2 regions of the Labrys sedimenti genome follow, and region 2 is predicted to be linked to the other one. Evidence: predicted binding sites of a transcription regulator. Region 2 holds the regulator's gene; the other holds the start of a gene.

Region 1 (14,807 bases), 290 kb from region 2:
CGGCAGCCTCGATCGCCTCCGGGCTGTCGGTCTGCAGCGAACCGTCGGCACCGACGGGGTTCTTGCCATTGCCGAGCAGGAAGCTGGTCCACACCGGCACATTGGCATTCTTGGCGCCCCGCGCCACGAAGCCCGCAATGTTGTTGCTGGCATCGGTGATGGTTTCGGCCGCCTTGACCATCTCCTCGAAGGTCTTGGGATATTCAAGCCCCTTGGCGGCGAACAGGTCCTTGTTCCAATAGACGATCCAGTAATCCACCGAGAAGGGCAACGCACCGAAGCGGCCATTCCTGTCCTTGGCGAAGGCCAGGCCCGCAGCGGCGAAATCGCTCTCGACCAGGGTGGGATCCGTCAGTTCGGGGTTCTTGAGGAAGGGGCCGAGATCGGCCAGCCAGCCGGCTTTCTCGAACTGGCGCTTCTGGACGTGATAGCTGACATGGATGACGTCGAAGCTCGGCTTGCCGGAGGTCAGCTCGATCACGGCCTTCTGGCGCTGCTGCTGCTCCGGCGTCTGCTCGGCATTGACCTTGATGCCGGTAAGTTCCTCGAATTCCTTCTGGTATTTCTGCAGCGTATCGCCACGCGGGCTCTTGATCAGGTTCACCTCGAGCGTGGTGCCGGCATATTTCTTCCAGTCGACTGCCGCGAAGGCCGGCCGGATACCGGCGAGGCCGGCAGCGCCGAGTGCGGCGGAACCGGCCAGGAATTGCCGGCGCGACGGCTTCAACAAATCAAAACTCATAGGTTCCTCCTCCCAAAGCTTCTTCTGGATCGTCTGTCTTGTGTATCGTCCCGGCGCTAGACCTTGAGCGCCAGGGCACGGGCGTTGTTGATGTGTTCGGCAATGGCGTCCACCGCCTTTTGCGGCTCGCGGCTCTCAATGGCATCGAGGATGGCAAGGTGCTCGCGCATCACCGGCACCACCCTGCCATCGATACGGAAACGCTCCTGGTTGATCAGGCGCATCTTGATCGAGTTGACGCGATAGGCCTTGGCGATGATCTCGTTGCCGATGGAATCGATGATGGTGTCATGCAGGTTCCAGTCGGTCGCCTGCGCTTGTTCCACCATCTCGGGGGCCAGATCTTCCGACAGCCCCCGGGCCAGCATGTCCTCGTGCTCGCGGCGCAGCTTCGCCAGCAGGCCATCGGAGGCCGACACCGTGAAAAGAGCCACGGCCTCCTTCTCCAGGAAGAGGCGGAACTGGAAAGCGTCCTTGATGAGGTTGAGGTCGATATGGGCGATCTGGATGCCACGCTGGGGAATGGTGGAGAGCAAGCCCTCCGCTTCCAGGCGCGGCACGAGTTCACGGATTGCTCCAAGCGGCAGGCCGGTCAGCGCCACCAGTTCGCGCTGGGATACGAACTGTCCGGGACGGACATCGCGCGCCAGCAGATGGCGGGTGAAACTGGCATAGGCCTTTTCCCGCAACCGCAGCGGTTCGCCGCCTTCTTCCATCCGCCCCCTCCCTGATCCGGAGCAAATGCGATTTTTCGAACCGCACTCTTCTCCAGCTTCTGTTTTGACGCCTCTCTAGGCCGCCTTCGTTTGCCCGATGCGGTCAAACAGGCCAGCCAGCTTCTTGGCATCATGCTCGGGCAACGTCACCAACGGCGCCCGTGTTGCCGACCATGCTGCATCGCCGGTACGATAGGCAACCATCGCCTTAATCGCCGGGATGACCGGATAGTGGAGGAGTTCGTCGACGAAGGCGACCACCCCTGCGTCGTCCCGTCCTTCGTGAACCATGGCAAGCAGGCGCCCGGGACAGATATTCGCCATGCCGGAAATCGCCCCCTGCCCGCCCATGCGCACGCCCGCCGCCAGGCCTCTCTCGTCGCCGATCAGGATGGCAAGGTCACCATGGGCTTCCAGCAGAGACTGCGTAAACGGCCAATTGCCCGAGGAATCCTTGACGCCGGCCACCACCGACGGGAACGCCTGCTTCAGTCGCCCGATCAGGTCCACCGAAAGCTCCACGGCGGTAACCGAGGGAATGTTGTAGAGATAGACGTCCCTCGCTTTCGGCCCGACCGCCTCGAACACGGCGGCAAACCAGGTGAACAGGCCATCGTCCTGCAAGCCCTTGAAATAAGAAGGCGGTGCCAGCAGCACGCCACGGCAACCGACATCGAGAGCCTGCCGGGCTTGAGCCGCTGCATCGGCAATGGCATTCGCCATCACGCCCACCACGATCTGCCGCGCCTCGATGCCGTCAGCCAGGAAAGCCGACAGCAGAATTTCACGTTCAGTCGACGCGATCGAGGCCCCCTCCCCGGTGGTACCGAACAGCGTAACGCTGCCGCAGCCATTGGCGAGGCACCAGCGCGCATGGGCGACGGCACGGGCGACGTCAACCTGCCCTTGGCCATCGAAGGGCGTGGCCAATGCCGCTGAAAGGCCAAAACGGTGGTGCGTCATCCCTGTCTTTCATCGATTTTTCAATATGCAACTACCGATAACAGACTAACATGTCAGTCGCAAGTCGGATGGAAAATTTTGTCTGATCAATTTCGGCTGCCGGGCTTGACCGGTTGCCGCGAGGCGGCGACATTCGCGGCATACAACCCGCGGCTCTCGCTTTGGCGAGCAGGCCGTACGGGCTCATCCCTTCAACCACCATCCGCTCATGACATTCCCCCTTGGGCTCGCAGCAACCTGGCCGGCTCTTGCCGGCAATCCGGATTTCGCCGCCCTGCTCGACCGCAGCCTCCGCCGCCTGACGGGGCGCGGGCTTTTTCCAACTCCGCCGGGCGAGCGGGCAGACGCGACATGGCTCTACGCCGAGGCGCCCTTCTGCCTTCTGGCCCATGACACCTATGCCGATCCCGTTTTCATTTATGGGAACAAGGCCGTACAAGCATGCTTTGAATATGATTGGGAAGAATTGACGCAATTGCCATCCCGTCTGTCGGCGGAGTTTCCGGATCGAGACGAACGCCAGCGCCTGCTCGATACGGTCAAAAGGCAGGGTTTCATCGCCGACTATCGCGGCGTGCGCATCGCCAAATCAGGCCGGCGCTTCTTCATCGAGAATGCCACAGTTTGGGAAGTGATCGACGATGCCGGCAACCGCCATGGCCAGGCCGCCATGTTCGCCTCCTGGCGCGATCTGCCCTGAGCCGTCAGCGGATGATCAGGGCCGTCCCCCACAGGCCGATCGCAAATACCGTATGCGCGACCAGATTGAGCAGGCGTACCTTGGTGGGATTGGGTGTTTTCGACGCGGCCCAGCCGATGCCGAGCCCGGGTTGCAGCAGGAACCAGCCGGCGCCCACCGTGACGATGCCGAGGATCCAGGCCGGCAGGAATGTCGGGTTCGCCAGCCAGGCGGCTCCGGCGAAGATCACCAGGATCACGCCATAGAGGATGCCGACCACGTAATGGCCGATCCATCCCAACGCCAATTCATGGGCATAGGGCTCGGCCTTGCCGATATCGTCATGGAAGACGCGGCCTTTTTTCAGATGCCAGAACCATCGGCCGACAGGGGCCCAGTTGGGCAGGTTCTCACCGAAGAATTTGTGCAGCACGATCGCCCATAGATCCATCAGGACCGTTGCACCAACACCGATCGCAACGCCGCGCCAGAAAAGTTCGAACATGCCGATTCCGCCAAGAGGACTGTATTCATCATACAAAACACGCCGCAGCCGGCGGGCGCAAGATTTCAAATCTCGAGAAGAGCGCGGATTTCGTCTGGATCAGCGATAATGATGCGGCGGGCCAGCGAAACGGCAAAGCCGCCGCGTGCCAATATGGCGATTTCCCGCTCGACCTCGGCGTCCCTGTCCGCCCGTCGCCAGGGACCGATGCGCCGGCGCTGTGCCAGCCGGGCGGCAGCCCTCTCCTCGGCCTTACCACGGTCCTCCCCTGCAAGCGCCTGGGCCACCAAGGCGCGATCGACGCCCTTGGCAGCCAAGGCAGCGCCGATCCGGCGAGCCGAAAGGCCGCGGCTGCGCCCGGCATGAAGGCGTGCCTCCACGAAACTGGCGTCGTCGATGAAACCGAGCTGCCGGCAATGGTCGATCGTGCGCTCGATCAGGTCTACGACGTCAACTTCCGGCCCCAGTTTGCGGCGCGCCCGTCGCTGCAGGACCAGACGGAGATTGGCGACGCTGGTCGATCGCTGGCCGAGATAATGGAGCGCCGACTTGCGCATCCAGCTTTCTTCGCGGCTCAGCGACGGGATGATGGACATGGCAGCCTCGAATCGTTGGAAAGAACTTGCCGGAACTCACGGCTGCGCGCCATCATCCTGCGGCTCGGACCTGGCTTGACAAGAATCGCGACACGCCGGCCTCTGCACGTCTTCTCGGATCAGGCGGTTCCCATGTCCTTCTCTCTGGTGATTTTCGATTGCGATGGCGTTCTCGTCGACAGCGAGATCCTGTCGGCGGAAGTCGAGGCCGAAGCCCTGTCGGCGCTCGGCGTCAAAGTCACCGCCCATGACGTGATGCAGCGTTTCCTCGGTCTGACCCAGGAGGCTTTGGAAGAGCGCTTCGAGCAGGATTTCGGTCTCAGGCTGCCGCCTGACCATGCCGAGACCACGCGTCGCATGCTTCGGGCAGCCTATATAGCCCGACTGGAACCCATTCCGGGCGTGCGCGAGGTCCTCCAGAGCCTGCCGATGCCCTTTTGCGTGGCCTCCAACAGCCCCCCCGCCAAGCTTGGCCTCGGCCTCAGCATCACCAACCTGTTCGAACTGGTCTATCCCAACATCTTCAGCGCGAAGCTCGTAGCGCAGGGCAAACCGGCACCGGATCTGTTTCTCCATGCAGCGAAGGCTCTGGGTGCGGCCCCCGCCGACACCGTGGTGGTCGAGGACAGCGTGGTCGGCGTCAAGGCGGCCAAGGCAGCCGGCATGACGGCGATCGGCTTCGTCGGTGGGCTGCACCATATGCCGCCGAGCGAGGAAACCCTGGTAGCCGCCGGCGCCGATCACATCGCCGAGACGATGGACGAGGTGAAGGCTCTGATCCTGGCGTAAGATCGGGGCCTGTCTTCGGACCAGCCAAAGCTTTTCTGTAAACGCCAAGTTTCCGGCTGCGCCAAAGACCAGCCCCCCGATCTCAATCCATCGAGATCCTGCCGCCGCGCAGCGATTTGACGTTGGAGCGGCGCGATTTGGACTCGAGGCGCCGCGCCTTGGCCGCTTTGGAAGGCTTGGTTGCCTTGCGGGGCGGCGGTGGCGGCGTGGCCGCCTCGCGCAGAAGCGCGACCAGCCTCTCGCGGGCATCTTCGCGATTGCGCTCCTGGGTGCGGAAACGCTGGGCGAGGATGACGACAACCCCTTCCTGCGTCAGCTTGCGGCCGGCGAGCTTCTGGGCCCGGATTGCGACATCGTTCGGCAGCGAGGGCGAAGTGCGGATGTCGAAACGCAACTGCACCGCCGTCGACAGCTTGTTGACGTTCTGTCCGCCGGGTCCGGAGGAGCGAACGAAATCCTCGATGATTTCGCGCTCGTCGATGGACAAAGTTGAGGTGATCTCGATCATGGAGCCTGCATAACGTATGGCCTTGGACCGTGCTGCTAAATTCTGCGGATAAGTTCACGAATTGTTCTTGTCTTTTCGTCCTTGCTCCTTCAATTTGCGGACCAAAGAGCCTATCTCTCGGCAAAAGCCCACAGGATCGTCCGTATGTCTGGCCGCCCCATCTCCGGCAGCGCTGTTCCATCGCCTGCCGATCGCCGCTTCATTACCGTGCGCGGCGCTCGCGAGCACAATCTCAAGAATGTCGATCTGGAAATCCCGCGCGACAAGCTGGTGGTGTTCACCGGCCTTTCCGGCTCCGGCAAGTCGTCGCTCGCCTTCGACACCATCTATGCGGAGGGCCAACGCCGCTACGTCGAGAGCCTGTCGGCCTATGCGCGCCAATTCCTCGAAATGATGCAGAAGCCGGACGTCGACCAGATCGACGGCCTGTCGCCCGCCATCTCGATCGAGCAGAAGACCACATCGCGCAATCCGCGCTCGACGGTGGCGACGGTCACCGAGATCTACGACTATATGCGCCTGCTCTGGGCCCGCATCGGCATTCCCTATTCGCCGGCAACCGGGCTGCCGATCGAAAGCCAGACGGTCAGCCAGATGGTGGACCGGGTCATGGCCATGCCGGAAGGCACCAGGCTGTTCCTGCTTGCTCCCGTCGTGCGTGGACGCAAGGGCGAATACCGCAAGGAACTCGCCGACTTCCTCAAGCGAGGCTTCCAGCGCGTCAAGATCGACGGCACCTTCTATGAAATCGCCGACGCCCCTGCCCTCGACAAGAAGCTCAAGCATGATCTCGACGTGGTGGTTGACCGCATCGTGGTCCGCGCCGACATCGCCAGCCGCCTGGCCGACTCCTTCGAGACCGCGCTCGAACTCGCCGACGGCATCGCCGTGGTCGAACTCGCCGACCAGAAGGAGGCCGACGGCTCGCCCAAGCGTGTGATGTTCAGCCAGAAATTCGCCTGCCCCGTCTCCGGATTCACCATTCCGGAGATCGAGCCGCGGCTGTTCTCCTTCAACAATCCCTTTGGTGCCTGCCCGTGCTGCGACGGCATCGGCACCGAGATGACGGTCGACCCTGTCCTGGTGGTGCCGGACGAGACATTGTCGCTGCGCAAGGGCGCGCTGGCCCCCTGGGCGAAATCGACCAGCCCCTATTACAGCCAGACGGTCGATGCCCTCGCCAAGCACTACAAATTCGGCGTGACTACGCCCTGGAAGGACCTGCCGGAAAAGGTGCAGCAGGTGTTCCTCTACGGCTCAGGCGAGGAACAGATCGTATTTTCCTTCGACGATGGCCTGCGCTCCTACGAGACCCGCAAGGCCTTCGAGGGCGTGGTCACCAATCTGGAGCGGCGCTGGAAGGAAACCGATTCCGAGCAAGCGCGCGAGGATATTTCGCGCTTCATGGCCAACACGCCCTGCAAGGCCTGTGCCGGCTTCCGCCTCAAGCCCGAATCCCTGGCCGTGAAGGTCACGCACAAGCATATCGGCGAAATCTCGGCGATGTCGGTGCGCCAGGCCCAGCACTGGTTCGAAGCACTGCCGGCCGAGCTCAATACCAAGCAGAACGAGATCGCGGTCCGCATCCTCAAGGAAATTCGTGAGCGCCTGCGCTTCCTGGTCGATGTCGGTCTGGATTACCTGACGCTGGCCCGCAATTCCGGCACGCTGTCGGGTGGTGAGAGCCAGCGCATCCGCCTGGCCTCCCAGATCGGCTCGGGCCTCAGCGGCGTGCTCTATGTGCTGGACGAGCCATCCATCGGCCTGCACCAGCGCGACAATGAGCGCCTGCTCGAAACGCTGCGGCGCCTTCGCGAACTCGGCAACACCGTCATCGTGGTGGAGCATGACGAGGATGCCATCCTGCAGGCCGATTACGTTGTCGATGTCGGGCCCGGTGCCGGCGTGCATGGCGGGCGTGTCGTAGCCCAGGGCACACCGGCCGAGGTGATGGCCAATCCGGCCTCTCTCACCGGCAAATATCTGACCGGTGAACTCTCGGTCCCCATGCCTGCCGAACGGCGCAGGCGCCAGAAGGGCAAGGCGCTGAAGCTCACCGGCGCTCGCGGCAACAATCTCAAGGATGTTTCGGTCGAGGTGCCGCTCGGCCTGTTCACTTGCGTCACTGGCGTCTCGGGTGGCGGCAAGTCGACCCTGCTGATCGATACCATCTATAAGGCCGTCGCCCGCAAGCTGAACGGCGCGCTGGAGCACCCGGCGCCCTACGACAAGCTCGATGGCCTGGAACTGATCGACAAGGTCATCGACATCGACCAGTCGCCGATCGGCCGCACCCCACGTTCCAATCCGGCAACCTATACCGGTGCCTTCACGCCGATCCGCGAATGGTTCGCCGGCCTGCCCGAGGCGAAGGCGCGCGGCTATCTGCCGGGACGCTTCTCCTTCAACGTCAAGGGCGGGCGCTGCGAAGCCTGCCAGGGCGACGGCGTCATCAAGATCGAGATGCACTTCCTGCCCGACGTCTACGTCACCTGCGACGTCTGCAAGGGCAAGCGCTACGACCGCGAGACGTTGGACGTGCGCTTTAAGAACAAGTCGATCGCCGACGTGCTCGACATGACGGTCGACGAGGGAGCCGAATTCTTCAAGGCCGTGCCGAACATTCGCAACACCATGGAAACGCTGGCGCGGGTGGGGCTGGGCTATGTCAAGGTCGGCCAGCAGGCGACCACCCTGTCGGGCGGCGAGGCCCAGCGCGTCAAGCTCTCCAAGGAATTGGCGCGCCGCTCGACCGGGCGCACGCTCTACATTCTCGATGAGCCAACCACAGGCCTGCATTTCCACGACGTCGCCAAGCTCCTGGAAGTGCTGCATGAACTGGTCGACCAGGGCAACACCGTGGTGGTGATCGAGCACAATCTCGAAGTCATCAAGACGGCCGACTGGGTCATCGACATGGGACCGGAAGGCGGCGACGGTGGCGGCGAGGTCGTTGCCGAAGGCACGCCGGAAGCGATCATCCGGGAACCGCGTTCCCATACTGGGCGCTTCCTGCGCGAGGTGATGGAGCGCCGTCCCCAGGGGCGCCGAGGCGAAGCAGCCGAATAACCCCTTAAGATGCGGGCGCCCTCGTCTGCATCCCAGATGCCCGCGGACATGCGCGGCCAAGAGCCGGAGAGATTCCGCGCTCCGGGTTGCGCTTTACGTCGGCGCCCCGATCTCCCGTCATGGCAAAGCCATTGCCAAACGAGTGTTTCGCTGGTTAACGCTATAGCCATTCATATATAGCGAGTCGGCGCGACCGCTCCGTTTCCGGGAGAAGCAAATGTTCAGGATCCTGCTCGCCGCTGGTCTGGCCCTCGCCAGCACCGCTGCCCGGGCTGACGAAGTAGTGCTTTATGGCGCCGGCAGCCTTCGTGCGGTGTTGACCGACATCGCGCAGGATTTCAGCAGGAAGAGCGGCGTCAAGGTACGCACCGACTTCGGTCCTTCAGGCCTGATGCGGGAGAAAATCGAGCAGGGCGACAAGGTCGACATCCTGGCTTCGGCGGACATGGCTAGTCCCCGCAAATTGCAGAAGGATGGCAAGGCGAGTGCCGTCGTCATGTTCACCCGCAACCGGCTTTGTGCTTTCGCCCTGCCTGAAGCCAGGCTCGCCAGCACCAACTTTGCCGAGCGCCTGCTCGATCCTGCCGTGAAGCTCGGCACGTCCACGCCCAAGGCCGACCCCGGTGGTGACTATACCTGGGCCATGTTCCAGTTGATCGACAAGCGAAACCCGGGCGCCTTCGCCAAGCTGGATGCCAAGGCCCAGAAGATCGTTGGTGGCTCGACAGCGCCTATCCCCGCCGGTCAGGATCCGATTGCCGATGGCTTCAAGAGTGGGCAGATCAACGTGATGATGGGCTATTGCAGCGGAGCGGCGCAACGCAAGGCGGCCACGCCGAACCTGGAGGTCATCCAGGTCCCCGAAGCCTATGAAACCGGCCCCGAATATGGCCTGGCTCTGGCGCACACCGACAACGCCTCTGCCGTGGCGCTGATGCTAGCGATCCTCTCGCCGGAAGGTCAGGCCACCTTCGGCCGATATGGTTTCGCGCCGGTCGGCCTGCCGTCTCAACCCTGAACGCAGCGAAGGAACAGGTGGCATTCCCAGCATTGGTATATGCCGCCCCGTCATTTCCATCGGCCTTCGGGTGGCGCGTACAGCGGCGCCAGCAAATCTCCCGGCAATGCCAACGGGAAATTTGGTGCGCATATTACCGGCTGCTCCCAGCCACAGATGGCGCCAATGAACCAGAATGGCGCGCAGGCGCCCCGCCATCGGTCTGCGCAGCGGCGCTGCCGCCAGCAGGACGAGAGCCCATGGCAGCAAGCTTTTTCGGCCACTCGACTCACGTCCAGACCGGCCAACGGCCGAGAATGGCGTGGCCCGCAGCCAGGGCAGGCGAAACTGCGCAAGAATGGCGTGGATATCGTCCTCATAGAGCCGCCCGTCGGCAAAACCGTTGGCACTCTTGTTGCCGCCCACCGGCTCGGTATGCCGAACCGGAAATTCATCGATCACGGCAAAATCGCGAGGGCTTTCAGCGACGAGGTTGCACCAGATGAGGTCGATGCCGCTTTCATAGCCAAGAGCGTAGAGCGGCGCGATCCGTTCGAGAATGTCGCGCCGAAAGACGGGACACATCATCTCCACGAAATTGACATAGCGCAGAGCGTACCGTCTCTGTCGAAGCAGGCAGGCATAGGTGAAATGGCTATCCCATGTCAGCGCCGGTTGGGCAATCTTGAGATTGTGCTGATCGCAGCGGGAAAAAATCCCATTGATGGCAGCTGGAGATGCCTCAATATCCTCATCAAGAAAGCATATATATTTATATCTACTGATAAACTTCGCGTTTTCGCGCAAGAATCCGTCATAGCCGGCAACCTTTCTACCTAAGCGACGCTCAAAATAGACCCCATCTTCCTGGATGGCGGGCGAGTTGGGTTCGTAGCTGCTGAGAAAGACATCATAATTTCTATCCACACCAGTGGCCAGCCACTTCGCGTGAAGACTCTTTGGCCCGATCCGCGCAACCAGCAGATATTTTCGGGCTCTTTTCTCCGAGCCATCTCCTGAACCATTCGTCGTCATTGCTTCAGTCTCCCGCTAACCTTCCAGGGGTTCGGCGCACTTCGGCGTCACGTAAGCTCAGGACCCAATCAAAATAAATAAACAACCCCAAATGAAATGAGACTTATCACATTTTATAGGATCTTAATGAATCTATACTCGAATATATCTTCGATAAATACGCCAGTGAACGCATCAAAGATTCTTGATTATTCCTATTTTTCGAGTTCCCTATAGCATGCCGGCACCTTGGGAAGCCAAGTCCAACTTTGGTGTATAGCGGTACTACTGGCGGGGTAACGTACACTACGTCTCGGCGAGCATTCTTGGGTGCCGGATTAGGGCTGCCTCCTGCCAATTGCGCCGAGCGGTATTACCAAGCGCTGCTGGCGGTATGCGGCCGATACCACCGCCACTTTCTGCGATATCCCGCCCTGGGCCTCTCAGCCGCTACAGTCCGAAAAAGATATGCACGGTGCGCATCACAGTCAGGCCATCATTGCCATTATGGACGATTTTTAAATGATGACAGCATTACGACATGCAAAAAATGCATGATTGTTGTGCGATGCAGCATCTACCTCATTCGAGGAAAAAACGGCATATAGGGAATGTGAACGGCGTTGAGGAATTCGCTTCAACGCAGGTTCGCAGAAGAGGAACCTTATCATGTTGTTCGCAGCTTTGATCGAACGTGTCCGCATCTGGCGCCGTGAGCGCGAGACGCTGGCCGAGCTCAGGCGCTTGAACGGACGCGATTTGGCCGACATCGGTATCAACCCTGCCGACGTTCGCGCAATCGCGCGTCAGGCCGCCCGCGCCTAATCTTGCAGGTAATGACCAATGGGCTGCACGGCTCATTGGTACAGTTTCGACGATCCACCCGCGTGTCCATCTTTTGCAGTGGAAAGTCGTATCGCATTTGCCAGCCGGTGGTATGCCGGCCGGCGATCGGGCTGCGATGATATCGAGCCTAAGCGAAAAGTCGTAGGCGCCGCCTTGCAGGACGAGGGCCGAGTGCCACATAGCCGCCCTTTTTGGGGCGGCTTTTTGTTGGGTTGATGCTTCAATAGCCGCCCCCGATGGTCTAAAAGCCGGGGCATGAGCATTACCCCCATTCATATCATCGGCGGCGGTCTCGCCGGTTCCGAAGCCGCCTGGCAGATTGCCCAGGCAGGCGTTCCCGCCATCCTGCACGAGATGCGCCCCGTTCAAGCGACCGAGGTCCACAAGACCACGGACTTCGCCGAGCTCGTCTGCTCCAACTCCTTCCGCTCCGATGACGCCGAGACGAACGCCGTCGGCCTGCTCCATGAGGAAATGCGCCGACTGGATTCGGTGATCATGGCCTGCGCCGACAGCCACAAGGTTCCGGCGGGCGGCGCGCTGGCGGTGGACCGAGACGGCTTCTCGGCTGCAGTGACGGAACGGCTGACGTCACACCCCTTGATCGAGATCCGGCGCGAACATGTCGACGGCCTGCCGCCGGCGGATTGGGACAATGTCATCGTTGCCACCGGTCCTCTCACCTCCAAGCCTCTGGCCGATGCCATTGCCGCGCTAACCGGCGAAACCTCGCTCGCATTCTTCGACGCGATCGCTCCGATCGTGCACCGCGAATCCATCAACATGGACATCGCCTGGTTTCAGTCGCGCTACGACAAGCCCGGCCCGGGCGGCACCGGCGCCGACTATATCAACTGCCCCCTCAGCAAGGAGGAATACGAAGCCTTTCTCGACGCCGTTCTGACCGGCGACAAGACAGGCTTCAAGGAATTCGAGGGCACGCCCTATTTTGATGGCTGCCTGCCGATCGAGGTCATGGCCGAGCGAGGTCGCGAAACCCTGCGCTTCGGACCGCTGAAGCCGGTTGGCCTCACCAACCCCCGCAACCCCGAAGTCAAGCCCCACGCCATCGTGCAGTTGCGCCAGGACAATGCGCTCGGCACGCTTTACAATATGGTCGGCTTCCAGACGAAGCTGAAATATGCCGAACAAGTTCAGGTCTTCCGCCTGATTCCGGGGCTCGAGAATGCCGAATTTGCCCGCCTGGGCGGGTTGCATCGCAACACCTATCTGAATTCGCCGGTATTGCTGGACCCGACGCTGCGCTTGAAGACGCAACCGCGCTTGCGTTTTGCCGGCCAGATCACGGGATGCGAAGGCTATATCGAAAGCGCGAGTGTCGGCCTGATGACGGGCCGCTTCGCCGCCGCCGAACGCCTGGACCAGCCGGTAACACCGCCGCCGGCCACCACGGCCCTCGGTGCCTTGCTCAACCACATCACGGGAGGGCACCTCGTCAGCGAGGATGCAGGCCCGCGCTCCTTCCAGCCGATGAACGTCAATTTCGGCCTGTTCCCGCCTTTGGAGGCCTCGCCGAAGGGGGAAGGCGGAAAGCGCTTGCGCGGCAGCGAAAAGACCCTTGCCAAGAAGCGGGCGATGAGCGCCAGGGCCTTGGAAGCGTTGGAGGCCTGGAAGAAGACGACGGCCGGCGAGCAGCTCCACGCCTGAGCATCGCGGTTTGCTTCAAGCCATTGCCATCCCGGGGCAAGAAGCAGGATGGGCACGGGCTTGAGAACGATGTAGCTTGCATCTGGTTCCGGCCCGCGTCCTCGCTGGAACTGACGATCCGATCGACGACGTTCACAATCCCACCTCGTCCTCTCCGAACAGGATCCTGCCATGCCCCGCCTCCATGGCCTCGCATCCGCCCTGGCCCTGCTTCTCATTGCAGGCCAGGCCTCGGCTGCCGACACCTCATCCGGTGCCCCTGCCGCAGCTGCAACCTCCGATCTCGCCCCCATCCGGGCTCAGATCAAGGCGGAGGACTATAAGGCTGCCATAGCGGCCCTCCAGCCCCTGGCTGACCAGGGCTCGAAAGACCCCGACGTCTACAATCTGCTCGGCTTCAGCCTGCGCAAGAGCGGAGACCGCACGACCGCGCAGACCTTCTATCAGAAGGCGCTCGTCCTCGATCCCAACCATAAGGGAACCCTGGAATATCAGGGCGAACTCTTCATCGAGAATGGCGACCTTCCCAAGGCTCAGCAAAATCTCGCTGCCCTGGTCAAGCTATGCCCCAATGGCTGCGAGGAGCGAGAAGACCTGGAGAAGGCGCTGGCCCAGGCTGCCAAACCGAAATAGTTCGGGGCAACCTTGCCTTCAGGTTAACGCAGCTTGCGTGAAAACCGCCATAGGTGCCATTGACTGCGCCATTGCGGCAGTTCGGCCTCCTGGCGAAACCAGTCAAAGCCCGGGCGCGTCATGCGCTTGAGCAAAGGGCCAACCAGCGCAAGACCGACATAGGCGGGTGCAACTGCAGTGGGCACGGCAGGCAGCAATTGCTCCGCCTGGTCCAGATGCCGCAACGCTACCCCGGCAAACTCGGCAAACATGGCCCGCATCTCACCGGTGTTGCGTCCGTTCAACAGATCCTCCCGGGCCGTTCCGTGCTTGAGCACGAGATCGGCCGGCACGAAGATCTGTCCCCTCGCCGCATGCCGGGCAGCCTGTTTCATCAGGCAGGCCATGCCATAGGCCACGCCGGCATGCCCGGCAAGATCGGCAGTGCCCGGGTCGCCGCCATCGGCGAGAATGAGGCTGGCCAAACGGAACAGACTGGAATAGGTCTCGCCGCAATAGCCTTCCAGATCGGTAACGCTCTGCAGCAGGTCGTCATAGAGATCGTGCGCATGGGCATCGATCAGGGTTAAGAGCGCCGAAGCCGGGAGGTGGTAGCGATCGATCGCGGCCAGAAGCTCGGAGGCAACGGGATGCCCCGAGATATGCCCCCTCGCCTGCCCCTCCAGCAGGTCCCGCCACCATTGCAACCGGACTTCGCCCGGCAGAGGCTCCGACACCATATCCCTCACGCGCTCGATCTCGCTGTTGAAGGCGTAGAGCGCATTGAGGCCGCGCCTGTGCTCGGCCGGCGCAAACAGATTGGCAAGCCAGCGATTGCGGTCATGTTCGCGCAGCAGGCTCGCGCAATAAGCTTCGTTCGTCATACTAATATTGGAATTGGCCAGGGAATTGGCCGGGCGGTCGGCGCTCATGGCACGGCGATCAAGGCGGCAGCCACGCGCCGATCCTCGGCGAGCAGGACATTCCAGGTGCGGGTCGCAGCACCGGTCGGCATTGCATCGACGACGATCTTGAGATCGCGAAAACGCCAGCGCAGCGCTTCGGGGAAAAATGCGACGTCGGGACCGGTGCCGACGAGCAGG
Region 2 (14,807 bases):
AATTGCTGGCTTTCTGCTCCCGTGTTGAACTTCTGCTTGACCTTGTCGCGCAGATGCGGGCGCACCAGCAGGGTGATGATCAAATAGAGCGGGATCGCCGCGATGACGATCAGCGTCAGCTTCCAAGAATAGAGGAAGAGAACGGCAATGAAGATGAAGGTGAAGAACAGGTCGATCGCGGAGAACAGGCCCTGGCCTGTCAGAAAGGAGCGTATAGTCTCGAGTTCCCTCACACGGGCGACGGTCTGGCCTGCCGCTCTCGTCTCGAAATAGCCGAGCGGCAAGCGCAAGAGGTGATGGAAGAGGCGCCGGCCAAGCTCGACATCAATGCGGCTCGTCGTATGCGAAAGGACATAGGTGCGCAGATATTGCAGCGAGACGTCGAAGATACCGATGATGACCAGGCCGAGGACCAGCACGAGGAGCGTCGAATAGCCCTGATGCACCAGGACCTTGTCGACGATCACCTGGAAGAAGAGCGGTGTGATCAACGCGAAGATCTGCACGAAGATCGATGCAACCAGGACATGGGCCAGTGGCTTGCGGTAGCGCCAGATCGACGGCAGGAACCAGCGCAGGCTGAAGGCTTTCGGATCGATGCCAGGGCCCTTGAGACGGCGGGCAACCAGGATGACGTCCGCCTCGATCTGACCGAGCAGGTCTTCCACCGACACGCCGCGTGCCACGCGCGTGACGGGATCGACCAGCCGATAGTCTCCGGAGGCCATCAGGCCTCCATAAATGGCATAGCCACCGTCCCGCAGTTTGACGATGGCCGGCACCGGTATGGACTGCAGGCGCTTGGCCTTGGCCGCATTGATGGTGCGCGCCTTGAGACCCACGATGGCTGCAGCCCGCACCAGATCGACATGGGTGCTCTCCCTGTTTCCCAGCGCAAGCTCTCGGCGCATATGCATGGGATCGGCTGCAATTCGGAAATAGTTCGCCACACCGCACAGCGCAGCGAGGCCGGAGTCGAGTTTCTCTGGCTCTCCCGTGCTCTGTGATATTTCATTCATGAATTGAAGACCTCGGGGGACGTAGTCGCAAATGCTCGCAGTGGCAAGGAACGCAAACTAACCGACCATCGCCAATTCGATCCGGGTTTAATCTTGCGACCAACTGACAACGCCGCCGTTGCGACAACACAACGATTTTACAGTACATTACAAAGAAAGGTCGTTAAAGGACCAAATCATTAATTGGCAAGCAAGTTTGTATAAATGGCAAACGGCAGGCTTGCCGTTTTTTGTAATTAATTCCAATGTCTTGAAATAATTTTATAATAAATTTTGATGTTATCTTTGGAGTGATAAATCTTTGCAAGGAGAGATTTAAATAAATTAGACTAAATATTGAACGTTGTTTTATTTTGTAAAATTCACATTTTGCTGTAAGGGGTATTTTTTCTATGGCTTGAAAATATTTGCATGGAGCCAGAGTAAAGCCATCGCATGGATACCAGACGTCATGTATGCTCGCGGTCGTTCTCACTGCCAAGCCGATAGGTGAAGTGGCTTGGATATCAGGTATTCCATCGCCAACTGAGCGCAGTCCAGGAATTTTCCATGAGCAACATTGTACTTCCAACCGGTATCACCCATGACAGCGTCTTCGCGGCGGGTGCAGCCGGAAGCACCTACAAGGTAAATTTGGATTCCTACATTATTTCCGCCGACAGTCTGGGGCTTCAGCTCGACGGAGGCCCCTGGACTGTAACGATCAATGGCGGGGTCGGCGGCCTGCAAGGAGACGGCCTTGCCGTGAACGCGCCGGCCACGAGCACCCTTGTAACGACAAAGGTCAATGTGGGAGCGGAAGGCTCCATCTACGGTTCCCTCTACGGCATCGGAACAAATGCGGCCTTGGATGTCGCAAATTCCGGAATTATCCGGGGGGATGCGGGAGCTGTCTATTATGTCGGCGGTTCAGGAAGCAATCTCTATTCCAACGCAAAAATTTCCGTAAAAAACCTGGCAGGCGCGACCATCTCTGGTGGTGATTTCGGAATCTATAATAACAGCGCTGCGATATTGACGGTGACGAACGCTGGGACGATTTCTACGGATAGTGGCTATGCCATTCGGTCCAGCGGGCTTGGCAGCATCACCAACAGCAAGCTGATTCAGGGCGATATCGGTCTTTTTGGCGCGGCTCCGCTGAATTCCCTCGGAGTCCCGACCGCTGGTAATACCGTCACGAATACTGGGGAGATCGATGGTTCGATCTTGATCAACGAGGGCAAGAATGCCGTTACGAACTCCGGCATTGTAATTGGAAATGATCAACTCCTGACTTTCGCAGATGATAGTCAGCGGGATATCCAGGTTTCGATAGGCCTCTGGCAAGGCAATAGCACCATCAAGAATTCAGGAAAGTTGTACGGGACGATACTTGGAAGTTTGGGAGCCGACGTCATCAGCAATACGGGGTTGATCGTCGGCGACGCGGCCTATGGCTATGACGCCGGAAGCGACCAGTACTTCCAGGGCGCGTTGGACCTCGGCGCCGGCAATGACAGCCTTACCAACGGCAAGGAGATCGATGGCGCCGTCTGGCTGGGTACGGGTGATGATACGGCGACCAACACCGGCGTGATCTACGGTTTCATTTCGGCTGGCGACGGCAACGACAAGATTACCAATTCGGGCAGCGTCGACGGCATCGATCTGGGCGAGGGTGTCAACACCCTCACCAACAGCAAGACGATCTATAGGGGCGTCTATGGTGGCGATGGCGGCAATACCATCACCAACAGCGGTACCATCTACGGCGATGTCCAGACCGGAGCTGGCAACGACAAATTCACCGAGTCCGGTGCCGGTCTGGTGACCGGCGATTTCTATCTGGGGGCGGGCAACGATACCTTTGTCGGTGGCGCCAGTGTCGAATATGTCCACGATCAGGCCGGTAACGACATATATGGCCTCGGTGCGGGCAATGACGTCTATTTCGCCTCCAACGACGGCGGTACCGATAAGGTGGACGGCGGCACCGGGATAGACGTCTTCGCTGTTGCTTCTGATACGACGGACCCCCTCAATATCAATCTTGGCACCACGGCGGCTCTCGGCTTGAATGCTCAGACCGCAACCTTCGGCACATCCGGCGGCAGCGAGAATGTGAAGGGTTTCGAGATCGTGTGGGGCACTTCCGGCAATGATACTATCGTCGGTGGAGCGATCGCAGAAACGCTGCACGGCAATGACGGCAACGACATCATTGCCGGCGGCGTTGGGGCCGATATCCTCTGGGGGGAGGGCGGCAACGACATTTTCAAGCTGCTGGGTGTCAAGGACAGCGGATTGACCCGGGCGGCAACCGACACGATCATGGACTTCACCCAAGGCGAGGACAAGATCGACCTCAGCAGCATCGACGCCAACAGTTCGGTAGCCGGTTTTCAGGAGTTCCACAGCCTGATCGCCAATAGCGATTTCACCGGCTCGTCGGGTGAACTGCGTTATATCTTCCAGGGTGGGCAGACCATGCTCCAGGGCGATATAAACGGTGACAAGAAGGCGGATTTTCAGATCGCGATCCAGGGCACGGTCAATTTGCAAAGCAGCGACATCATCGGTCTTTCCTGAGCATCGGCTGTACCGCGTCTGAGCGAGAAGGCGGCCGCCCCTACGGGCCTCTGCCCGCAATTTTCAGGGTAACGGCCGCGCGTTTTGAGGCGGTTACCCTGATCGTGTCGCCGTCTGGAAGGGGCGGCGGACACACCAATTTCACCAGTATTTGCCGGTGGACATTGCTTCGAGAATGATGATGATCGCGTTTTTCGCGTCGCCAAGGGAAGTTTCATGAAAATCAGCGCCCGCAACCAGATCAAGGGTACGATCAAGAGCGTGACGAAAGGGCAGACCACTTCCCATATCCAACTCGAGGTCAACGGTACCATCATTACCGCGTCGATCACCAACGAGGCCGTCGACGACCTCAATCTCAAGCCCGGCCAGAACGCCTATGCCGTCATCAAGGCCTCAGATGTCATGATTGCAGTCGACTGACCTGCCTTCCCGTTTCATGCCGACTTTCGGCAGTGCTCGGGCGGATAGTGGTTCGAGCACCCCTGGTTGTCTGATGTCGAGCCGATGAGCCTGTAAATTCCGGACGTTTTGTCAGGCAATCCGCAAGCCCAGTTCGGCCAGCAACTGGCCGGCCTGGCCTTTCGAGATCGTAGCGCCCTTGAAATAGAGGGCATCTCCCAGCCTCAGTCCACCGAGATCGGCGCCGCGCAGGTCGGCCCCCTCGAAGCGGGTGTCGGCCAGATTCGCATCGCGCAGGCTGCATTCCTCGAAGGTCGCCTCGCGAAAGTCGCATTGGCGTAAATCGGCCTGGGTGAAGTCGAGACGACGCAGCACGGCCTTGCGGAAGGAAAAGGCCGGCAGTTTGGCCGACATCAGCAGAACCTCCTCGAAAACCAGCCCCAGCGCCGAGATCTCCGAGAGGTCTGCGCCCGTCAGCTTGCAACCGATGAATGTCGCCGAAGCCGCCTTGGCACGCCGGAAGCTGGTATTGCTGTAATCACCGGTGCGGAAGTTCGCTTCCTCCAGATCCGTGCCACGGAAATCGGCGCCGCTCGCCTTGCAGTTGCGCCAGAGCGTATTGGCAAGCTTGGCGCCGACCAGCTTGGCGTTTCTAAGGATGCAACGCTCGAATACCCAATGAGAGAGATCGAGACGCGAAAGATCGCACTCCTCCATCTCGCAATCGACGACGGAATGGGGAAGCTTCGTCGCGACTAGGTCTTCGACATCGCGGCGCTGCAGGCTGCGGTTCGCGATTGCGCGAAGCGCACTCATGACCGGCAGGCCTTGGCGTCGGCCACACTCAGTAGCGACGGAACAAACCGACCAGCTTGCCCTGGATCTGCACCCGGTCGGGCCCGAAGATACGAGTTTCATAGGCCGGGTTGGCAGCCTCCAGTGCGATGGAGGCTCCGCGCTTGCGCAGGCGCTTGAGCGTGGCTTCCTCGTCATCGATCAGAGCCACGACGATGTCGCCGGTATCGGCATGGTCCTGGCGGCGGATGAGTACGGTGTCATTGTCGAAGATACCGGCCTCGATCATGGAATCGCCACGGACCTCCAGAGCGAAATGATCGCCGGAGGACAGCATTTCCGGCGTGACGCTGATGGTGTGGCTCTTGGACTGGATGGCGGAGACCGGCGTGCCGGCGGCAATGCGCCCCATCACCGGGACAAGGACCGGCCGGCCGACCTCGTCGTCAATTTCAGGCCTGACGGGGCGCACCTTGCCGAGATTGCCCTCGATCACATTGGGACGGAAACCGCGCTGGGAAGAGGCCAGCGACAGGCCGCCACCGCTCGGTACTGCCGATTCGGGCAGGCGCACCACTTCGAGCGCTCGAGCGCGATTGGGCAGGCGCCGAATGAAGCCACGCTCTTCCAGCGCCATGATCAGGCGGTGAATGCCAGACTTGGACCTGAGGTCCAGCGCTTCCTTCATCTCGTCGAAGGAAGGAGGCACACCCTGTTCTTTCAGGCGCTCATGAATGAACCGAAGCAATTCATGTTGTTTCTTGGTCAGCATGGCTATCCCGTCGTGGCGGCCGCGAATCACGGTGAAGGTGTAAACAAAACAAGAACAGTGCTACATGTTCCTACTGTGTTCTGCAACAATGAAGTTCAGGTTAAAGACGTGGTCAATAGCCTGCCGTGCGGAGATCGATGATCTCGCAGGTCTCACCCGCCTTTGCTTCGGGTGCGAAGGGCGGCCGGATCACCAGGCAATCGGCATGCTGCATCACGCTGACGAGCGACGAATCCTGCAATGTTAATGGCTCCACCTTGAGGATGTCTGACGTATCGTCAAGCAGGAAGCGGGCGCGAATATAGTCCTCGCGAATATCGTTGGCCGGCCAGGAACGGGCAAAGACGGCCTTGCGGCGTGGCGGGCCTGCGTCGGAACGGCCAAGCAACGTGCGCAGCAGCGGCACAAGAAAGAGGACGCCGCAAACCACGGAGGAGACCGGATTGCCCGGCAGTCCGAGAATGTGCATGGCACCGAGCCGCCCATGCAGCAGCGGCTTGCCTGGCCGCATCGCGATTTTCCAGAAGCCGAGCCGCATGCCTTCGCGGGTCAGTGCGGTCTGGATCAGATCGTGATCGCCGACGGATGCGCCGCCGATGGTGACGAGCACATCGGCCTTTTCGGCGCGAGCTCGCTTGATGGCGGCTTCCAGGGCCGGAAAGTCGTCGCTGGCGATGCCGAGGTCGAGCACTTCGCCGCCTTCGGCTTCGACGAGGGCGCGGATGGCGAAGTTGTTGGAGGCGACGATCTGGTTCTCGCCGATGGCTTGGCCGGGGAGCACCAGTTCATCGCCGGTGGCGAGGATGGCGACCTTGGGGCGGCGATGGACGGGCAGGCGAGGGTGGTTCATCGCCGCTGCAAGGGCAATGTCGCGGGGGCCGATGACGGTACCTGGTGCCAGCGCTTCCTTGCCTTCGGCAAAGTCCAGGCCGCGGGCTCGGATATGCTGGCCGGGCTTGGCCGTGGCTTCGACGAGGACCTGGTTGCCCTCCCGGCGGGTCTGCTCCTGGATCACCACCGTGTCGGCGCCATCCGGCACGGGGGCACCCGTGAAGATGCGTACCGCCTGGTTCTCGCCGACACGACCGGCATAGCCATGCCCCGCCGCCGATTCGCCGATCAATTCGAGGACAGCACCCTCCTGGGCATCCTGCCCCCGCACGGCATAGCCGTCCATGGCGGAGGCGTTGAAGCCCGGCTGGGTTCTGAGGGCCGTGATGCCCGAGGCCAGGACACGGGTCCGCGCTGCGTGCAGCGGTACGGTTTCGACCGGGAGCGGGCTCACGCCGGCAACCACCTTGGCCAGCGCGTCCGCGACGGGAAGCAGGCTCATGGATTTTCCTCCGCATGCCAATCGCCGGATTTGCCGCCGGACTTCTCTATGAGCCTGATCGCCTCGATGCGCATGCCCCGGTCGGCAGCCTTGACCATGTCATAGATGGTCAGGCAGGCGACGGAAACTGCGGTCAGCGCTTCCATCTCCACGCCGGTCTGTCCGGCGACCTTGGCTGTCGCCCGCACCGTCAGGCCGGGCAGAGCGGTATCGGGCTCGATCTCGACGGCGACCTTGCTCAGCAACAAGGGGTGGCAGAGTGGGATGAGCTCATGCGTCTTCTTGGCGGCCATGATACCGGCGATGCGAGCGGTCGCGCGGACGTCACCCTTCTTGGCATCGCCCGACAAGACGAGATCGAGCGTCGCGCGCTGCATCACCACGCGCCCTTCGGCGATCGCGGTGCGGCTGGTCACCGCCTTTTGCGAGACATCGACCATGTTCGCCTCGCCGGAGGCGTCGAGATGGGTAAGGACGGGCTTTGCATTTTGCTGGCTCATGCCGCCTGGTCCACAGACAGCAGGGCGCGCGTGGCGGCGGTGACGTCGCCCTGACGCATCAGGCTCTCGCCGACCAGGAAGGTGTTGACGCCCACCGTCTGCAGGCGCTGGACGTCGCCGGGCGTGAAGATACCGCTTTCGCCGACCAGGAGGCGATCGCCGGGCACCAGCGGCGCCAGTGTCTCGGTCGTCTCCAGGCGAGTGACGAAGTCGTTGAGATCGCGATTGTTGATACCGATCATGCCGACATCGAGCGTGAGAGAGCGCTCGAGCTCGTCGTGATTGTGGATCTCGCACAGGACGTCAAGGGACCAGTCCTTCGCGGCCGCAATCAGGGCACGGGCTTCGGCATCGGTGACGCTGGCCATGATCACCAGGATGCAGTCGGCACCCCAGGCCCTTGCTTCCACCACCTGGTAGGGGTCGTAGAGGAAGTCCTTGCGCAAGGCGGGCAGCGATACCGCCGCACGCGCCGCGGTGAGGAACTCCGGCCGTCCCTGGAAGGAGGGCTCGTCGGTCAGCACGGAAAGACAGGCCGCCCCGCCGGCTTCATAGGCGCGGGCAAGCGCCGGAGGGTCGAAATCGGCGCGGATCAGGCCCTTGGACGGGCTGGCCTTCTTGATCTCGGCAATCAAGGCAGTATTGCCGGCGTCGAGCTTGGCCCGGAGGGCCCTCTGGAAGCCGCGTACGGGACTGGCCCGGTCCGCCAGCTTGATCAGCTCCGGCAGCGGGCTTGCGGCCTTCGCTGCCTCGATCTCGCGGCGCTTATAGGCTTCGATCTTCTGGAGAATGGTGGCCATGGCACTCACGCGTTGGAAACTTCAACCAAACGGTCGAGCGTTGCCAGGGCCTTGCCCTGGTCGACGGATTCGCGAGCGAGGGCCACCCCGTCATCCAGGGTCCGCACCCGCCCTGCCACCAGCAAGGCGGCACCGGCATTGAGGAGGGCGATGTCGCGATAGGGCGTCTTCTCGCCTTCGAGCACGGCCCGCAGCGCCACTGCGTTGTGGGCGGCGTCGCCCCCCTTCAGATCGTCGGGGGTGGCTACCCGCAGGCCGACTTCCTCAGGCGTGATGACACCGTGGCTGATCTCGCCATTCTCCAGCGAGACGATCTCGGTGGGCCCGGTGGTGGTGATCTCGTCGAGCCCGTCGCTGCCATGCACGGCGATGATGCGCGTCGAGCCCAGAGTCTTGAGCACCTCCACCATCGGCTGAAGCCATTGGCGGGCATAGACGCCGAGCAGTTGCCGCTTGACGCCGGCAGGGTTGGAGAGCGGTCCCAGCAGGTTGAAGATCGTGCGTGTGCCGAGTTCGACGCGGGTGGGGCCGACATGTCTCATCGCGCCGTGATGAGCGGGTGCGAACATGAACCCGACGCCAGCCAAGGCGATACAGCGTGCGATGTCTTCCGGTCTGAGTTCGATGTTGACCCCGAGCGCTGTCAGAACATCGGCGGCGCCGGATTTGGAGGAGAGGGCGCGATTGCCATGTTTGGCAACCTTTACGCCCGCGCCGGCCACGATCAGGGAGGCGGCGGTCGAGACATTGTAGGAGCCGGAGGCATCGCCACCAGTGCCGACGATGTCGACGGCATCCTCGGGGGCTTCCACCGTCAGCATCTTGGCGCGCATGGCGCTCACGGCGCCGGCCATCTCGTCCGGTGTTTCCCCGCGGACCCTGAGCGCCATCAGGAAGCCACCGATCTGCGAGGGCGTCGCTTGCCCGGAGAGCAGGAGGTCGAAGGCTTCAGCCGCTTCGTCGCGCGTGAGCGAACCAGCGGCGGCCTTGCCGATATAGGGCTTGAAACCGTCCATCACACATGCTCGCTTTCGAGGGGCCGATGCTTGGCATTCCATTCCGCCGCCAGCTCCAGGAAGTTCTGGAGGATGCGGTGGCCATGGTCGGACATGATCGACTCCGGATGGAACTGGACGCCATGCAGTGGCGCACTTTTGTGCTGCAGGCCCATGATGACACCGTCATCCGTCTCGGCGGTAACCTCGAGATCGGTCGGCAAGCTGTCGCGCTTGACCACGAGCGAGTGATAGCGCGTGCCCATGAACGGGCCGTTCAGACCCCTGAAGACGCCGCGGCCACGATGGTCGATCGAGGAGATCTTGCCATGCATGGGAATGGCGAGGCGCACGATGTCGCCGCCGAAGACCTGGCCGATGGCCTGGTGCCCGAGGCAGACGCCGAAGAGAGGGATCCGGTCCTTGGCCTTCTCGATCAATTCGCAGCAGATACCGGCCTCGGTGGGCGTGCAGGGGCCGGGGGAGAGCACGATCGCATCGGGCGCGGCGGCAATCACGTCGTCGGCGCTGACCTTGTCGTTGCGATGGACCGTGACGGTGCAACCCAGCTGGCCGAGATAATGCCAGAGGTTCCAGGTGAAGCTGTCATAATTGTCGATCAGCGTCACGGTCATGGAACGGTCTGTCGTCACGGCTCTAGCCTCCTTTGAAGCCATCACGACTAGGCGTCAGGAGGCAGCGGGTCAAGCGGTTCCGGGATAGCGATCTTTCCAGAGCTAGCAGGTTCGGAGATGCGCGCAGCGAGCTCTCGCCCGCTCAAGGTCAAGCATCTCGGCGATGCCGCTTTCGTCGCATGGGCGCCAACCCTCGATGGAACTGGCGCTTCGTCGAAAGCTTCTGGACGAGCGCTTATCTACCGAAATCGTTTCGATGATGTGATATGTGATTATGGTTGCCTTTTTGCAAAGTACAACTTCGGTGCCCCTCGTGCTTGATACATTCCTACGCCGAGCAACTTCATGGACATGGGTCCTGCCTGTCGTCTGTTTTATGGTCGCACTGATCTTTCAGTCCAATGTGCTTGCAGTGGGACAAGGCGAATTTGCAATTGTCATTGTTTTGAATTCTATTTCGATCGGTCTTGTCCTGGTGACCGTATTTGCGGCCTTGCATCATGCCGAAGCGATAGCTCACCGTGTCGGACAACCTTACGGTACATTGGTTCTTACCTTCGCGGTAACGACCATTGAAGTATCGATCATCGTTTCAATGATGCTTCACGGCAGCAATAATCCAACATTGGCACGTGAGTCGGTCTTTTCCACCGTGATGATCGTTTGTTGCGGCATCGTCGGGATAGCGCTGACGGTGGGGGGATGGCGCCATAACCGACAGGATATCAGGAGACAGGGAACGAGTGCTTTTCTCTCCGTCCTTGTCGCGCTCACCGTCTTGACTATGGTTCTGCCCAATTACACCCTGTCTGCGGCACCCGGGACTTTTTCATCCATACAGCTTGTTTTCGTCGGTGTGCTTTCGATTCTGCTATATGGCAGTTTCATTTTCGCGCAAAGCTACGGCCAGAAGGAGGATTTTTCGGAGGTTCGTGCATTGGAGAAAGTGCAGGGCGAACATCTTGCCATCGCCTACTCCCTGCCGACGCATCTTGTCCTGCTGCTCTTGGGACTGGGGGGCATCGTCCTACTGACGGAACGGGTGGCAGCTGGTGTGGAGGACGGACTTAGCTATCTCGAGATCACGCAGTCCGACGCGATTGTCGGCGCGGGGATTGCGCTTGTCACCCTGATGCCGGAAGCAATATCCGCCATAAAAGCATCGTTCAAGAACGAGCTTCAACGGGGGCTCAACGTCGCCCTGGGCTCGGCTTGTGCAACCATAGGTTTGACTATTCCAGCAGTCGTGGCGGCGAGCCTCATCACGGGACGTCCACTGACCCTCGGCCTCAATGCAGGCGATACGATCTTGCTCCTTCTTGCCCTCGCCATGGGGGTCGTCAGTTTCGGCACGGGACGTACGACGCTTCTGACAGGCCTTGCGCATCTGGTGATTTTCGTCGCCTATGTCCTCCTGATCGTCGCACCTTGAGGCAGGTTTTGGATCAGGGGTCGAACCGCTCCGGACCTGCGTTCCGATGGGATGCGCGAACCCGCATGCCTTCCTTCTTGCCGTAGGCGCAGGCAAAAACCTCCAGCAGCACGAAGAACGCGAGATTGCGGCCCACGACGGGTTCGAAATAGTCCGAGGCCAGGGTCATGCGCGAGGCGATCATCTGCACGGTGTTCCCGAACAGTTCGAGCCTCTCCAGGCCATAGGGCAGGAGCGCTCCAAGGCCGGCGAAGACGGCCATGTAGATCAGCGAGGCGAGCGAGGAGACCAGCCAGATGCCGAAACCGTAGTCGGCATAGGGGGCAGAGCGCTCGCTCTCGAAGAGCCAATGGAAGAAGAAAATGCCATAGGCCGCGCCCAGGGCCGGCAGCGCAATAGCCAGCATCAAGGCGATGGCCTGCAAGCCGCCTGGATAGTGGTATAGATAGAAGTCTGCGAACAGCACGACATAAGCGGCTGCAAAGGTCAGCAGGGCCGATCGTCGGGCACCGGGCCATCTAGAGCAAAGTGCGTTCAAGTGTGAACGCCCATTTGCTCTAGTTCCTTGTTCCGACGAGTCTTTGCGATTCGAGATGATTCCGTCAAATCGCAAAACGCTAAAGCCATGGATGCGATCCGCCTGCCTTACTGTCCCCGGCCGGGCTGGCCGGCGAAGCGGACGGCTTCCTCGGCAGCACGGAACAGGGCCTTGGCCTTGTTGACGCACTCGGCATGTTCGCTGCTGGGCACGCTGTCATAGACAATGCCGGCACCGGACTGGACATGCATGGTGCCGTCCTTGACCAGGGCCGTGCGCAGCACGATGCAGGTATCCATCTGGCCGTCTGCGCCGAAATAGCCGATGGCGCCGGCGTAGAGGCCGCGTTTGTCCTTTTCGAGCTCGTCGATGATCTGCATGGCGCGGACCTTGGGCGCACCCGAGACGGTACCGGCCGGAAAGCCCGCCGCCAGCGCATCGAGTGCGTCGTGGCCTGGGCCGATGCTGCCCTCGACATTCGAGACGATGTGCATCACATGGCTGTAGCGCTCGATGAAGAAGCGATCGGTCACAACAACGCTGCCGACCGCCGAGACATGGCCGACATCGTTACGCCCGAGATCGAGCAGCATGAGATGTTCGGCCAGTTCCTTGGGATCGTTGAGCAGTGATTCGGCCAGCGCATCGTCCTCGGCCTTGGTCTTGCCGCGCGGGCGGGTGCCGGCGATGGGCCGGACCGTGACCTTGCCCTCGCGCAGCCGGACCAGGATTTCCGGGCTGGAGCAGACCACCGAAAAGCCTTCGAGCTGCAGGTAGACCAGGAAGGGAGCCGGGTTGATGCGGCGCAAGGCGCGATAGAGCGAGAAGGGCGGCAGCTGGAACGGTGCGCTGAAGCGCTGCGACAGCACGACCTGGAAGATGTCGCCGGCCTTGATGTACTCCTTGGCGCGGGCCACCATGGCCAGATAGTCGGCCTCCGTGGTGTTGGAAACCTGCTGGGCGTGCAGGGCGTCCAGATCGACGGTCTCGGCAAGCTTGGGTGTCGGGCGGTCCAGGCCGTCGACGATGGTCATCAGCCGCTGTTCGGCGCGCAGATAAGCCTGCTTGGCCGTAACGTCCGCTTGCGGGCGTACCGGCGTCACGGCCGTGATCGCGTCGCGCACGGCGTCGAACACCACCATCAGCGTGGGGCGCATCAAGATCGCGTCGGGAATGCCGATAGGATCGGGCTTGGCGGCGGGAAGCTCTTCCACCAGCCGCACCATGTCATAGCCGAGATAGCCGAACAGGCCGGCCGCCATCGGCGGTGCGCCTTCGGGCAGCTCGATCCGGCTTTCCGCGATCAGGGCCCGCAGCGTGTCGAACGGGTGGCCGTCCAGCGCTTCGAAGGTCTGGTCCGGTAAATGGCGGTTGATCGAAGCCTTGCCGTCCTGGCAGCGCCAGATCAGGTCGGGCTCCAGGCCGATCATGGAATAGCGCCCGCGCGTGGCGCCACCTTCAACCGATTCCAGGAGGAAGGCGTTGGGCCTGTCGCCCGCCAGCTTCATGAAGGCGGAAACCGGCGTCTCCAGGTCGCCGACCAGCGTCAGCGTCAGGATCTGCGCCTTGCCGGCTGCGTAGGCGGCCGAGAAGGCTTCGAAGGAAGGTTCGAGAAGCATGCTGGCGACTCAGAGGCTGCCGGTGCCGACGACTCGGTCGACATTGGTCTGGTTGATGGCCACGCCCAGTTGGTCTTCGACCTTCTTGACATATTCCGTCATCAGATCCTGGCTGATGCCGGTCGCGAGCTGCTTGGACAGCGCTTCGGTCTGCGGAGCCTTGGCATCGAGCTCAGGGATCACATTGTCCTCGACGTGGAAGATGATTCGATCGGTGCCGTTGGCGGCGAGCGCCGTTCCGAAGCCCTTGAGCGGGGTAGCGAACACGGCGGTGACGACCGCTGGAGGCACGGGCTGGCTCTGGCCGTTGCGGGTGAGATCCCAGGCGGGCGTGACCTGCAGGTTCAGGCCCTTGGCGATGTCCTCGAGCGACTTGCCGCCCTGCAGCTGAGTCACCAGCTCGTCGGCCTTCTCCTTGAGCTTGGCAACTTTCTGATCCGCGGTCCAGGAGGCGATCACCTCGTTCTTGGCTTCGTCGAGCGTGCGGTCGCGGGCCGGAACCACGCTGTCCAGCGAGAACCACATCAGGCCTTCATCTCGGCCGTCGACGGCTTCGGGATCGGAACCCGGTTCGGCCGTGAAGAGAGCGGGCAGGACCTGGGTGGCGAGCGGAACGGTAACCGGCTTGCCCTCGGCGTCACGGCCCTGGGCATCGACCGGCGGCAGCGTCACGGCCTTCAGCTTGAGCTTGGCAGCGATATCCTTGAGCGGGGCGCCGCCCATGCGTTCGTCTTCGATGGAGTCACGCAGATTCTTGGCGGCCTCCGATGCCCGCTGGCGCTCCAGTTCACCGCGCAGGACGATCTTGGCATCGACGATCTTGGTGACCTTGACGATGACGTTGGCGAGATTGCCCTGCACGGCCTCCGACGTCGCGCCTTCCTTCAGGGCGAAGGCGGCGTCGGCGACCTTCTGGTCGCTGAGCTGGCGCTTGGACACGGTGCCCAGATCGATGTCCTCGGGCTTGAGCTTGCGCTCGGTGACCAGGCCCTCGAAGGTGATCTGGCCCGAAGCGATGCGGGCGGCGGCGGCCTTGGCTTCATCCAGCGAAGGGAAGGCGATCTGTTCGACGGTGCGCTGCTCCAGCGCTGCCGAGCCGGTTTTGTCCTTGTCGAAAGCGGCCTGGACGTCGGCATCGGTGACGGTGGCCCGGCCGCTCAGCTCGGCTGGCGTCACGAGTATATAGCTCAGACTACGCAGTTCCTTGGTGCGGAAGGTACCCTTGTTCTCGTCGTAATAGGCCTGCAGCTTGGCGGCATCGGGCGGGGCAATGTCACCCACGCTGCTCTGCGGCAGCACGAAATAGGAGGTATTGCGTTTTTCCTGCTCGTATCGTGCGGCAGCCTGCAGCAGAGCTTGCGGGACTGGGCCGCCGGCCGTCAGGCCCTGGTCGATC

What was found. The regulator LexA, encoded in region 2, represses DNA repair genes until DNA is damaged. The targets are predictions, from matches to a motif close to TGTTCNNNNTGTGTTCNG.
Region 1: uvrA (excinuclease ABC subunit UvrA) is a predicted target of LexA. The motif match lies at 5,550-5,567, and genes of this name have one in related genera.

The regions. Positions count from the first base shown of each region.
Region 1 covers NZ_JAXOUF010000001.1:829,115-843,921, forward strand. The annotation lists gene U1R88_RS03900 (ABC transporter substrate-binding protein) at 1-742, opposite strand, end outside; gene U1R88_RS03905 (GntR family transcriptional regulator) at 799-1,458, opposite strand; gene U1R88_RS03910 (dihydrodipicolinate synthase family protein) at 1,534-2,421, opposite strand; gene U1R88_RS03915 (MEKHLA domain-containing protein) at 2,630-3,121, shown strand; gene U1R88_RS03920 (DUF2938 domain-containing protein) at 3,126-3,605, opposite strand; gene U1R88_RS03925 (regulatory protein RecX) at 3,671-4,201, opposite strand; gene U1R88_RS03930 (HAD-IA family hydrolase) at 4,334-4,990, shown strand; gene arfB (alternative ribosome rescue aminoacyl-tRNA hydrolase ArfB) at 5,073-5,498, opposite strand; gene uvrA (excinuclease ABC subunit UvrA) at 5,643-8,567, shown strand; gene U1R88_RS03945 (extracellular solute-binding protein) at 8,785-9,585, shown strand; gene U1R88_RS03950 (hypothetical protein) at 9,505-10,599, opposite strand; gene U1R88_RS03955 (DUF1127 domain-containing protein) at 11,248-11,403, shown strand; gene trmFO (methylenetetrahydrofolate--tRNA-(uracil(54)-C(5))-methyltransferase (FADH(2)-oxidizing) TrmFO) at 11,680-13,092, shown strand; gene U1R88_RS03965 (tetratricopeptide repeat protein) at 13,264-13,725, shown strand; gene U1R88_RS03970 (phytoene/squalene synthase family protein) at 13,749-14,636, opposite strand; gene U1R88_RS03975 (Mth938-like domain-containing protein) at 14,633-14,807, opposite strand, start outside.
Region 2 covers NZ_JAXOUF010000001.1:1,114,261-1,129,067, reverse strand. The annotation lists gene U1R88_RS05485 (type I secretion system permease/ATPase) at 1-1,019, opposite strand, end outside; gene U1R88_RS05480 (calcium-binding protein) at 1,569-3,590, shown strand; gene U1R88_RS05475 (TOBE domain-containing protein) at 3,807-4,013, shown strand; gene U1R88_RS05470 (pentapeptide repeat-containing protein) at 4,125-4,808, opposite strand; gene lexA (transcriptional repressor LexA) at 4,837-5,559, opposite strand; gene U1R88_RS05460 (molybdopterin molybdotransferase MoeA) at 5,672-6,892, opposite strand; gene moaC (cyclic pyranopterin monophosphate synthase MoaC) at 6,889-7,392, opposite strand; gene trpC (indole-3-glycerol phosphate synthase TrpC) at 7,389-8,192, opposite strand; gene trpD (anthranilate phosphoribosyltransferase) at 8,198-9,208, opposite strand; gene U1R88_RS05440 (anthranilate synthase component II) at 9,208-9,822, opposite strand; gene U1R88_RS05435 (calcium:cation antiporter) at 10,097-11,254, shown strand; gene U1R88_RS05430 (hypothetical protein) at 11,268-11,792, opposite strand; gene trpE (anthranilate synthase component I) at 11,900-13,411, opposite strand; gene U1R88_RS05420 (peptidylprolyl isomerase) at 13,421-14,807, opposite strand, start outside.